2 regions of the Mesorhizobium sp. M7A.F.Ca.US.014.04.1.1 genome follow, and region 2 is predicted to be linked to the other one. Evidence: riboswitches for the same ligand, from Rfam matches in the RefSeq annotation. Region 2 holds a riboswitch; the other holds the start of a gene.
What was found. A riboswitch is a leader RNA that binds a small molecule or an ion and turns the genes downstream of it on or off. The one in region 2 is predicted to bind thiamine pyrophosphate.
Positions count from the first base shown of each region.

Region 1 (5,184 bases), on a different contig from region 2:
ACAGAGCCGTTCGTGACGCTCGCTCGCTGCATCATAGGCGGGACGCACGGCGCGGAGCGCAAACGGCATCGCCATCACCGCGTTGACGGTGACGACCATGACCGGAGCGATGGCGAAGACATCGCCGACATGGCGCAACAACAGGAACCAGCCGGCGCCGACGACGATCGGCGGCACGACCAGGACAAAACCGGCGCCTGTATCGGTGGCGTGTTCGAGCAGTGTCTTTGCGCCGGCACGGCGGTTCAGCGCCAGTGCCCGCCGCGCCATGGTCAGCGCCAGCGACAGCATCACCGAAAGCAGCGCCGACAGGAAGGCGAGCGCCGCACTGGTCAGCGTTGCCTGCCGGACAGTGGCCTCGCCGGCCAAGCGGGCGAGATCGGCACTCAATCCGGCCATCACGGTTGCCGCCATCGGCCCGACAACGAACAGCAGCGCCAGGACGATGAGTAGCGCGTTCAACCAGGTCTCGCTCCGATTGACCGAGAGATAGCGGCGTTGCGCGACCGGCAAATTGGTGTCGCCGACCACATTGGCGCCTAGCCGCGTCAGTGCCAGCACCACGATAAAGGTCAAGGCGATCTGCAGCAGCGTCAGTGCAACGGCCCGTGCGGGATCGAAATCGAAGCGCAGCGCCTGGTAGATGCCGACCTCAAGCGTCGTCGCGGCCGGCCCGCCGCCGAGCGTCAGCACGATCGTGAAGGATGTGATGCAGAGCATGAACACAAGCCCGGCGACGCCGGGCAGTGCGGCGCGCAGCGTTGGCCATTCGATCAGCCGGAACGCCGGCCGGGCCGCCATGCCGAGTTGGCTCGCCAGCCGCCATTGGTCGGCCGGTATGGTCTGCAGCGCCTCGAGGAACAGCCGCGTCGCCAGCGGCAGGTTGAAGAAGACATGGGCGACGAGAATGCCGGACAGGCCATAGATGCCCGGCCAGCTTCCGCCGCCGATAACGGCAAGCACGCCGGCGAAGTAGCCGGCACGGCCATAAAGCGCCAGGATGCCGAGCGCTGCAACGATGGCCGGCAGCGCCAACGGCACGGCGAAGATCTGCAGGATGAAGGCGCGGCCGAAGAAACGTGGATGCCGCGACAGAGCGCGCGCCACAAACAGCCCCGGGATGACCGAAAGCAGCGTCGACAGGACCGCTTGCCAGAGCGTGAAGCGAATGACGCGAAGCAGATAGGGATCGAAGGCTGCCCAGGCGCCCGAGAAATCATGGGCGCCCTCGAAAAGCAGGCCGGCAAACGCGCCGCCGATCAGCAGCGCGATTGCAGCGAGCGCGACAATGCCGGCACTGACGCGGGAATCCGTGGAATGCGCCGGCGCCATCGCGCTGCCTATTTGCTCATCGCCGCCAGCCATTCATCGACCCAGGCCTTGCGGTTGGCGGCGACCTCTTGCGGGCTGAACAGCAAGGTCTTCGTCGGCTTGACCAGTTTGTCGAAGGCCGGATTGAGCGGCTTGTCGGTCTTGCCTGCCGGGAACATCCAGTTGGTCTCGGGGATGGCATCCTGGAATTTCGGCCCGGTCATGAAGGCCATGAACTTGGCCGCCAGCGGATTCTTGGCTCCTGTCGTGGTGATGCCCGCCACCTCGATCTGCAGATACTCGCCCTCCTCGAAGGAGGCCGCCTGGTAGCGCTCCGTGTTCTCGGCGACCATGTGGTAGGCTGGCGACGTCGTGTAGGACAGCACCATCGGCGCCTCGCCCTTGGTGAACAGCCCATAGGCCTCGCTCCAGCCCGGCGTCACGGTCAGCACCTTGGCCTTGAGCTTGGCCCAGGCCTCGGGTGCCTTGTCGCCATAGACCGACTTGACCCAAAGAAGCAGGCCGAGGCCTGGCGTCGAGGTGCGCGGATCCTGGATGACGATCTTGTCGTTGGCACTGCCTTCGATCAGCTCCTTCAGGCTCTTCGGCGGCGTCTTCATCTTCTGCGTGTCGTAGACGACAGCGAAATAGCCGTAGTCGAAGGGGACAAACGTGTCGTCGCTCCAGCCGCCCGGCACACTGACATCCGTCACCGCGCCATGCGGCGCGAACAAGCCTGACGCCTTGGCATCGGCGGTGAGATTGGTATCCAGGCCAAGCACGATATCGGCCTTGGTCGATGTGCCTTCCAATCTGACGCGGTTGAGCAGCGCGACGCCATCGGCGACCGAGACGAAGTCGACGTCGCAGCCGCATTCGGCCTCGAACTCCTTCTTCACCACGGGACCCGGACCCCAGTCGGCGGTGAAACTCTCATAGGTGTAGACGGTGAGCTTGTCCTTGGCCAAGGCGGGCCCGGACAAGGCCACGACCGTTGCTGAAACAAGAGCGTATAAAAGCGTGCGCATCGGCGCCTCCTTCGTTTGAATTGAAAGGAATTGAGGCGTCGGACTGTCCGAAACGTCTAATCCCTCCGCCGGTACAAACCGGATCAGGTTCAGCGGGTTGGCGAGACTGCCTCTCAGCCGGTCCGCGAAGATCGCGTCCGGCACCCCGTTAGAGCGTTTCGACACATAGGCCGGGCCGATCCGCCATGCAAGCGGGAGTTTGCCGCCTTCCGTTTCCCGTGCCGGGCTGGTAAGGGCCACACGATATGAGCACATTCACCATCCTGCTTGGCGGCGATCTCATCCGTACGCCACGGCTCGACCGTCAGGTCAAAGGCTCCCGCGTCATCGCCGCCGACGCCGGCATCGGTCATGCGCGGTTGCTGGGTCTCGTGCCGGAGCTGTGGGTGGGTGATTTCGATTCGGTGCCGGCCAACCTGCCGGACGATCTCGCTTCCGTGCCGCGCCGGACCTTCCCGGCGGAAAAGGACCAGACCGATGGCGAACTTGCCGTCGCCGCGGCACTGGAGCGCGGCGCGACCCGCCTGGTGCTGGCCGGCGCCTTTGGCGGCAAGCGCGCCGACCACGCTTTTCTGCATCTGTCGCTCGCCCTGCGGCTGGCGGAGGCGGGAACGGACGTGCTTTTGACCAGCGGCGCTCAGGAAGGCATCCCCCTGCTGCGCGGAACGGCCGGCTTCGACTATGCCGACGGCACGCTGTTTTCGGTGCTCGGCTTTTCCGAGCTCGACGGCCTGACCGTCACCGGCGCCAAATGGCCGCTCGCTCACGTCAAGGTGGCGTTCGGTTCGTCGCTGACCATTTCCAACGAGGTCAAGTCCGACAAGACCGGGGGCCGCCTCGAAATCGCGCTCGGCCATGGCCGCGCGATGCTGCTCGCTCATCCCTATCCCTTACCTGAAAGCTGACATGGCCCCGCCCCTTCTCAACCTTGATGGGATAAAACTGACCTTCGGCGGCACGCCGCTGCTCGATGGCGCCGCCTTGACGGCTTCGGCCGGCGACAAGATCGCACTGGTCGGCCGCAACGGGTCCGGCAAGTCGACCCTGCTGAAGATCGCCGCCGGCCTGATCGAGCCGCAGGACGGCGAAGTGTTCCGCCAGCCTTCGGCGACCGTCCGCTATTTGCCGCAGATGCCCGACATGGAAGGTTTTGCCACTGTCCGCGCCTATGTCGAGGCCGGGCTTGGCCCCGCCGACGATCCCTACCGCGCCAGCTATCTGATGGAGCATCTCGGCCTGTCGGGTGAGGAACGTCCGAACGACCTGTCGGGCGGCGAGGCGAGGCGCGCCGCCCTTGCCCGCGTCATGGCGCCGGAGCCCGATATCCTGCTGCTCGATGAGCCGACCAACCATCTCGACCTCTCGGTCATCGAATGGCTGGAAGAAGAACTCATCCGCACCTCCTCGGCGCTGATCGTCATCTCGCACGACCGCCGCTTCCTCGAACGCGTGTCGCGCGCCACGGTCTGGCTCGATCGCGGCCAGACCCGCAGGCTGGACAAGGGCTTCGGCCATTTCGAGGAATGGCGCGACCTGGTTCTGGAGGAAGAAGAACGCGAGCAGCACAAGCTCGGTCGCCAGATCGTTCGCGAAGAGCATTGGCTGCGCTACGGCGTGACGGCGCGGCGCAAGCGCAACATGCGCCGGCTCGGCGAGTTGCAGACCATGCGTCAGCGTTTTCGCGGTCATCGCGGGGCCGAAGGGTCGGCGATCATGGTGGCGAGCGACGCCACCGAGTCCGGCAAGCTGGTGATCGAGGCGAAAAACATCGAAAAGAGCTTTGGCGATCTCGCCGTGGTCAAGGCGTTTTCGACCCGCATCCAGCGTGGCGATCGCGTTGGCCTGGTCGGGCCGAACGGCGCCGGCAAGACCACGCTCTTGAAAATGCTGACCGGCGAGATGAAGCCGGACGCCGGCTCGGTGCGGCTCGGCACCAATCTGGAGATCGCCACGCTCGACCAGAAGCGCGAGGCGGTCGACCCGCAGGAGACGCTGGCACAATATCTCACCGATGGGCGCGGCGAAAACCTCGTCATCAATGGCGAGCAGCGCCACGTGGTCTCCTACATGAAGGATTTCCTGTTCAAGCCCGAGCAGGCGCGCACGCCGGTGCGCGAGTTGTCCGGCGGCGAGCGGGCGCGGCTCTTGCTGGCGCGCGTGCTGGCGCGGCCCGCAAACCTTCTGGTGCTCGATGAGCCGACCAACGATCTCGACATGGAGACGCTGGAACTGCTGCAGGAACTGGTCGCCGGTTTCGCCGGCACCGTCATCCTGGTCAGCCACGACCGCGATTTCCTCGACCGCACCGTGACCAGCCTGATCGCGCCGGATGGTGAGGGCCGCTGGATCGAATATGCCGGCGGCTACTCCGACATGCTGGCGCAGCGCGGCGGCACGAAGCTGGACGACCGCAAGGCGCGGGCGAGAGCCGAAAATGGCGAGGCGCCCGCGTCAGGCAAGAGCGAAGCCGCCGCGCCAAAAGGGCCGGCGAAGAAACTGTCGTTCAAGCAGAAATTCGCACTGGAATCCCTGCCGAAGAAAATCGAAGCTGTGATGGCCTCGATCTCGAGGCTGGAGAACAACATCGCCGATCCGGCCTATTACGAGCGCGATCCGGCCTCGTTCCAGAAAACCATCGCCGCCCTCGACAAGGAGCGCGCGACGCTGGCCGCGCTCGAGGAAGAATGGCTGGAACTGGAGATGTTGCGCGAGGAGATGGAGGGGTGAGGAGTGTTTCGGCCGTAGGCCGATCAATCGACGACGATTTGTCGATTGAAGCGACGAACGCCCGGAGCCATAGCGAAGGGGCCGAGCGCCCCTACCTGCAGCTAGAACCGCCTGATTG
Region 1 covers NZ_RZRW01000243.1:1,774-6,957, forward strand. Annotated here, with positions in the region: gene thiP (thiamine/thiamine pyrophosphate ABC transporter permease) at 1-1,332, opposite strand, end outside; gene thiB (thiamine ABC transporter substrate binding subunit) at 1,341-2,339, opposite strand; TPP riboswitch at 2,383-2,497, opposite strand; gene EOA22_RS17265 (thiamine diphosphokinase) at 2,585-3,244, shown strand; gene EOA22_RS17270 (ABC-F family ATP-binding cassette domain-containing protein) at 3,246-5,066, shown strand.
Region 1: another riboswitch for thiamine pyrophosphate. It lies ahead of thiB (thiamine ABC transporter substrate binding subunit); the one in region 2 lies ahead of thiC (phosphomethylpyrimidine synthase ThiC).

Region 2 (5,184 bases):
AAGCGCATAGTACAGCCGAAGCGACGACACGTTCTCGCACAGCGTGGCGAACTCCCTCGGATCGACTGAATCAAGATTCTCGACGTCCCGGTCAGCATTCGAGAGCGACTGGCCGGGTATGATCGTCCGGATCGTGTCGTAGAGGCCGCCGATGTAGGCGAGGACCCATTTCACGTTGCCGCGCGTCTTTCTCACCAAGGTGTTCAGGAACTGCTGTTGGAGCGGTGTCAGTGCTTCACAGTCGTCAATCAGTATCTTGAAGAAGGGCGCCCTGTCACCGGCGAAAGATGGGCCATTTAAAAGTGGAGTGATCGCGGTCGCGACCTTGTTAATGATCGCGCCAGGGTCTGTTGCTCTGAAGCCGGTCGCTCCGGCATCGGCGGCAAAGAAGAACGCGTTGAAGCATTCGTCGACGTACCGGGTTATCCCACCCCGCAGCTCATCGATGCTGAAGAAGTCGAGACGGGCAGGTTGGGGTATGAAGTGCAGCACTTCGCGATGCAGTGCCAGGGCGACGTCCCTATCTTCGGAGGCCCGGTATTTCAAGTGGCCGTCGCGTCTGAGCTGGCCGATGCTCTCGAGCAGGCGTTCGACTATCTTCAGCTCCAGATAGTGAGAGAAGATTACGAATTGCCGCGGGATCACGGCGGCCGTGTCGAAGCGTATCCGCTCCGGAATGAGGTTCAGAACGGCGTTGTCGATTAGGGGCGAGAATGTCTCATTGAGCTGGAAGAAGACGCCATACCAAGCGAGCTTGCCGACTTGGTCCGAGAGACTTTTGTCTTCAAGAATATGGACTGTGGAAAGCGAGCGAAGAATGCTGGTCTTGCCGCTGCCTCTCGTCCCTGCGACGAAGACCGGCTTGGCGGCGGCAGAAATCAACGCCGACTTCTGACTGAACCACAGTATCGGGCGGCTTTCGTACTCGATCCTGTTGGGGCCGAACGGATTCTCCATCGCTATTCGTCCCTTACCTTAATGCGCCAAGCCGAGTTTGCCTTGGTGAGGCCGTCTATCTCGATGAAGCGCGCCGCTTGGAGCATCAGAAGAGAGTCTTCCAGATCTAGCCCGAGCTCGGCGGAGGCAGCAATCTCAGTGATCTCGTCCCAGAAGAGTAACCCATTCCCGCGCCTGGTGGCATGGTCGCGCAGTCGGCGCAGCAGGTCAAACGTGTCGTTGTTCAGAAAGGCCTTGCCGTTGGACATGGTCGAAATAAAGCAATGTTCGCCTTCCATGACCGTCCCGTCGGCGACATTGGTGCGGTAGGGTATAAGTCGGATGCCGACGAGCTCTCCCTGATCGGTCGTGAAGAAGACGAGCTCATTGAAACCTGACTGTATCTCTGGTGCTGAGATGCAGATCAATTTGCCGTCCGGAAACCTTGGATCGTTGACGATCTCGACCGGATCAGCATGTATGTGTCCATGCAGGTAGACGATAGGCTTGTTGCCCTGCAGCAGCTGAGTTCTGACAAATCCGCTGTTGAGCATCTCCGCGTATGGCGTAATGCGCGGAGTCTTTTGTGGCAGCAGATTGTGATGGCCGATTATGATGCCGTAACGCATGTCGGGCTGCTGGAGCAATTCCTGTAGGCCTGCAAGCATCTCACGCGAGATGTATGGCGTGTCCATCTGACCGTAATACTCGTCGTCGGACGCCTCCTTGTCTGGATCGCTGGGAGGTGTCGCGGGCGAATGTCCCGAGATGTCCGGCGAGCCGAGATCTAGAGGCTCTGTAGAAGGACTGAGTGCCTCGAGACGATCACGAAGGAACGCGGGAAGGTTTTGAAGCTCCCAACTGCCTATCGCTGTGTTGACGAGGATGAAGTTTGCGCCTGCGGATCCTGTCGGAAGTCTGAAGTGCACGGGTTGGTCCACGGGAACGGTCTGCCAACCCAAGCGGGCGGCTAAACTCGCCATTTCGCTGAATTTCTCAGTCGGTCCAAGTTCGCGCGCGTCATCACGGTTCACATCGTGATTTCCCGGTACGAATATCAACGGAAGCGCCTTTGAACTGCGTCCCTGTGCGCGGCAGAGCAACGTGAAATGCTGGAATGCCGAAGCAATGAAGGTCTTGTCGCCACGGCTCGTGAAATCCCCCATGAAGGCGATCGAATCCAAGGGCTTCGAAGTCGTCAGCCGCCGAAGTTTCGTCAAGACGGCACGCAGCGAAGACGCGCGTAGCTTCTGCGTTATTTTCGGAGCGAACTTGCTATCCTTGGCATCGATGTTGCTAGAGGAAGGATGCCAGTCCGGATAGTGAATATCGCCTACTTGAAGGATTCGCACCCGCCGCATAACTCGCCCCCCTGCCGAGAGCCATAGACTAATCCGTTCGCTTTTGCCAAGCGCGAACGATCATCCGCAGTGTCCTTAACGAGGTAGCCTGCACTTTTCGAGAATTGCCACGGCGGCTATTTTTCGGCTGTGAAGCACACGAGACCCGTGACGTGAGACCCAGTTGCTCAATGCCCAGTTGCTCAATGAGCTTTCTTACGAATAAGGGAGAATTTCCGCGGCCGGACTATCTCTGAGCGAGCGTGCATGACTGCCAACGGAAGGTCTTGCACGCACCCTTGCGATCTTGAGCAATGGTCGCCATGACTTTCTTCTTGCAGGCTTTTGAGTGGCCCAGCCTGCGATCACCAGACCCCACCGATTCTAAAGAGCGTGGCAGATGGGATAGTCGAGGTTGCCCGTGCACAGTCACGCTCAGGGCTTGCGCCGCCCAGAGGACACGCTGAAAAGGCAGATTGGGGCGCAAGCACGCCATTCACGAGAGGTTCGACATGAAGACCATGCAAGAAAAAGACATTCCGGCATTCGTACAAGCAGTTGTGGACGCCGGCTGCAAAATTTGCGCGATTGGCAACTTGGGATACGTCTTTGGCGATGCTGATTTCACGCCAGCGCAACGGAGGGCCGTCGAGCCACAGCTGCGTAGGATTGCTGAAATCTACGGCGAACGCGATCATCTCATGAACGAGATAGCTGTATATCTGCGGTCGATCGGACGCCATGTCGAGGTTGAGCCGAAGACAGGTATTTCCTGATGGCCGTGATCGCGAGAAGCCGTCTTCCAACCTCTGAATCCTAAAGGAGGTGACCCCCAAGGCCGTTCGTCACCTTCGACCAGAATAACCACATCCGTGACCGCCTGAGCTACTTGGTCGATACGCGCACATGGCCAATACAGTTTCTCCATCCTTCACGAAGCGAATGAGGCTTTGGCCATTCAGCCCCGGTCTACGGGGCGTGACTTGTCCCCGATGCATGCGCGAGCTCTCCGCCCGGCTGGCCGCCGGTCGTCGCCACCGGCCGAAGGCGCCCGAATGCGCTTGACAAGATAGCGTCAGCCCGTTCAACCTAAGGCATTCACCAGGGGAGTCCCGGCAAGGGGCTGAGATACTGCTGGCTTTCGCGGCGCAGTGACCCGTTGAACCTGATCCAGTTCATACTGGCGTAGGGACGGTGCAAGCGCTTTGCGGGAGTTTACGCCCGAGGTCCTGTTGCAGCAGGTCTACAGAAGCGTCTTTTCATCCTTCCGGCACAGAACTGGGTCTCCAATGCATGAGCAAAGGAGCCTCACGATGAATGCCCTCACCCCCGCCGTATCGACGGGACCACTGCCCGCCTCGCGGAAAATCCACAAGCCCGGCGTCCTCTACCCGCAGATCAGGGTGCCGATGCGCGAGATTTCCGTCCATCCGACGGCCGGCGAACCGCCCGTCACCGTCTACGATCCGTCCGGCCCCTACACCGATCCATCAGTCGAAACCAGCATCGAAAAAGGCCTTGCCCGGCTTCGCCACGAATGGGTCACGGCGCGTGGCGATGTCGAAGCCTATGACGGCCGCCACGTCCGGCCGGAAGACAATGGATTCGCCACCGGCGAGCGCCTGACACCGGAATTTCCGATACGCAATCGGCCGCTCAAGGCCAAGCAGGGCAAGGCGGTGACCCAACTTGCCTATGCGCGCGCCGGCATCATCACGCCAGAAATGGAGTTCGTAGCCATCCGCGAGAATCTCGGCCGCGAGGTGATGCGCGGCAAGCTGCAACGCGACGGCGAAGCCTTCGGCGCGGCGATCCCAGATTTCGTCACACCCGAATTCGTGCGCGACGAGGTGGCGCGCGGGCGCGCAATCATTCCCGCCAACATCAATCATCCCGAGAGCGAGCCGATGATCATCGGTCGCAATTTTCTGGTCAAGATCAACGCCAACATCGGTAACTCGGCTGTCACATCGTCGATGGCCGAAGAGGTCGAAAAAATGGTCTGGGCTATCCGCTGGGGCGCGGACACGGTGATGGACCTGTCGACCGGCCGCAACATCCACAACATCCGCGACTGGATCGTGCGCAATGCGCCGGTGCCGATCGGTACGGTGCCGCTCTATCAGGCGCTGGAAAAGGTCAACGGCATCGCCGAGGATCTGAACTGGGAGGTCTACCGCGACACGCTGATCGAGCAGGCCGAGCAAGGCGTCGACTATTTCACCATCCACGCCGGCGTGCGGCTGCACTACATCCCGCTGACCGTCGACCGGGTCACGGGCATCGTCTCGCGCGGCGGCTCGATCATGGCCAAATGGTGCCTGCACCATCACCGGGAGAGCTTCCTCTACGAGCATTTCGAGGAGATCTGCGACATCGCCAGAGCCTATGACGTCTCCTTCTCGCTCGGCGACGGCCTTCGTCCCGGTTCAATCGCCGATGCGAACGACGCGGCGCAATTCGCCGAACTGGAAACACTTGGAGAACTCACCAAGATTGCCTGGGCAAAGGACTGCCAGGTGATGATCGAAGGCCCGGGCCATGTCCCCATGCACAAGATCAAGCAGAACATGGACAAGCAGCTCGCAGTGTGCGGTGAGGCGCCGTTCTACACGTTGGGGCCGCTGACGACCGACATCGCGCCGGGCTATGACCACATCACCTCAGGGATAGGTGCCGCCATGATAGGCTGGTTCGGCACCGCAATGCTTTGCTACGTCACGCCGAAAGAGCATCTCGGCCTTCCCGACCGCAACGACGTCAAGATTGGCGTGATCACCTACAAGATAGCCGCCCATGCAGCCGATCTGGCGAAGGGCCATCCGGCAGCGAAAACCAGGGATGATGCCCTTTCGCGCGCGCGCTTCGAGTTCCGCTGGGAGGACCAGTTCAACCTGTCGCTCGACCC
Region 2 covers NZ_RZRW01000238.1:2,509-7,692, forward strand. Annotated here, with positions in the region: gene EOA22_RS17035 (hypothetical protein) at 1-957, opposite strand, end outside; gene EOA22_RS17040 (metallophosphoesterase) at 960-2,297, opposite strand; gene EOA22_RS17045 (hypothetical protein) at 2,789-3,052, shown strand; TPP riboswitch at 3,370-3,486, shown strand; gene thiC (phosphomethylpyrimidine synthase ThiC) at 3,590-5,184, shown strand, end outside.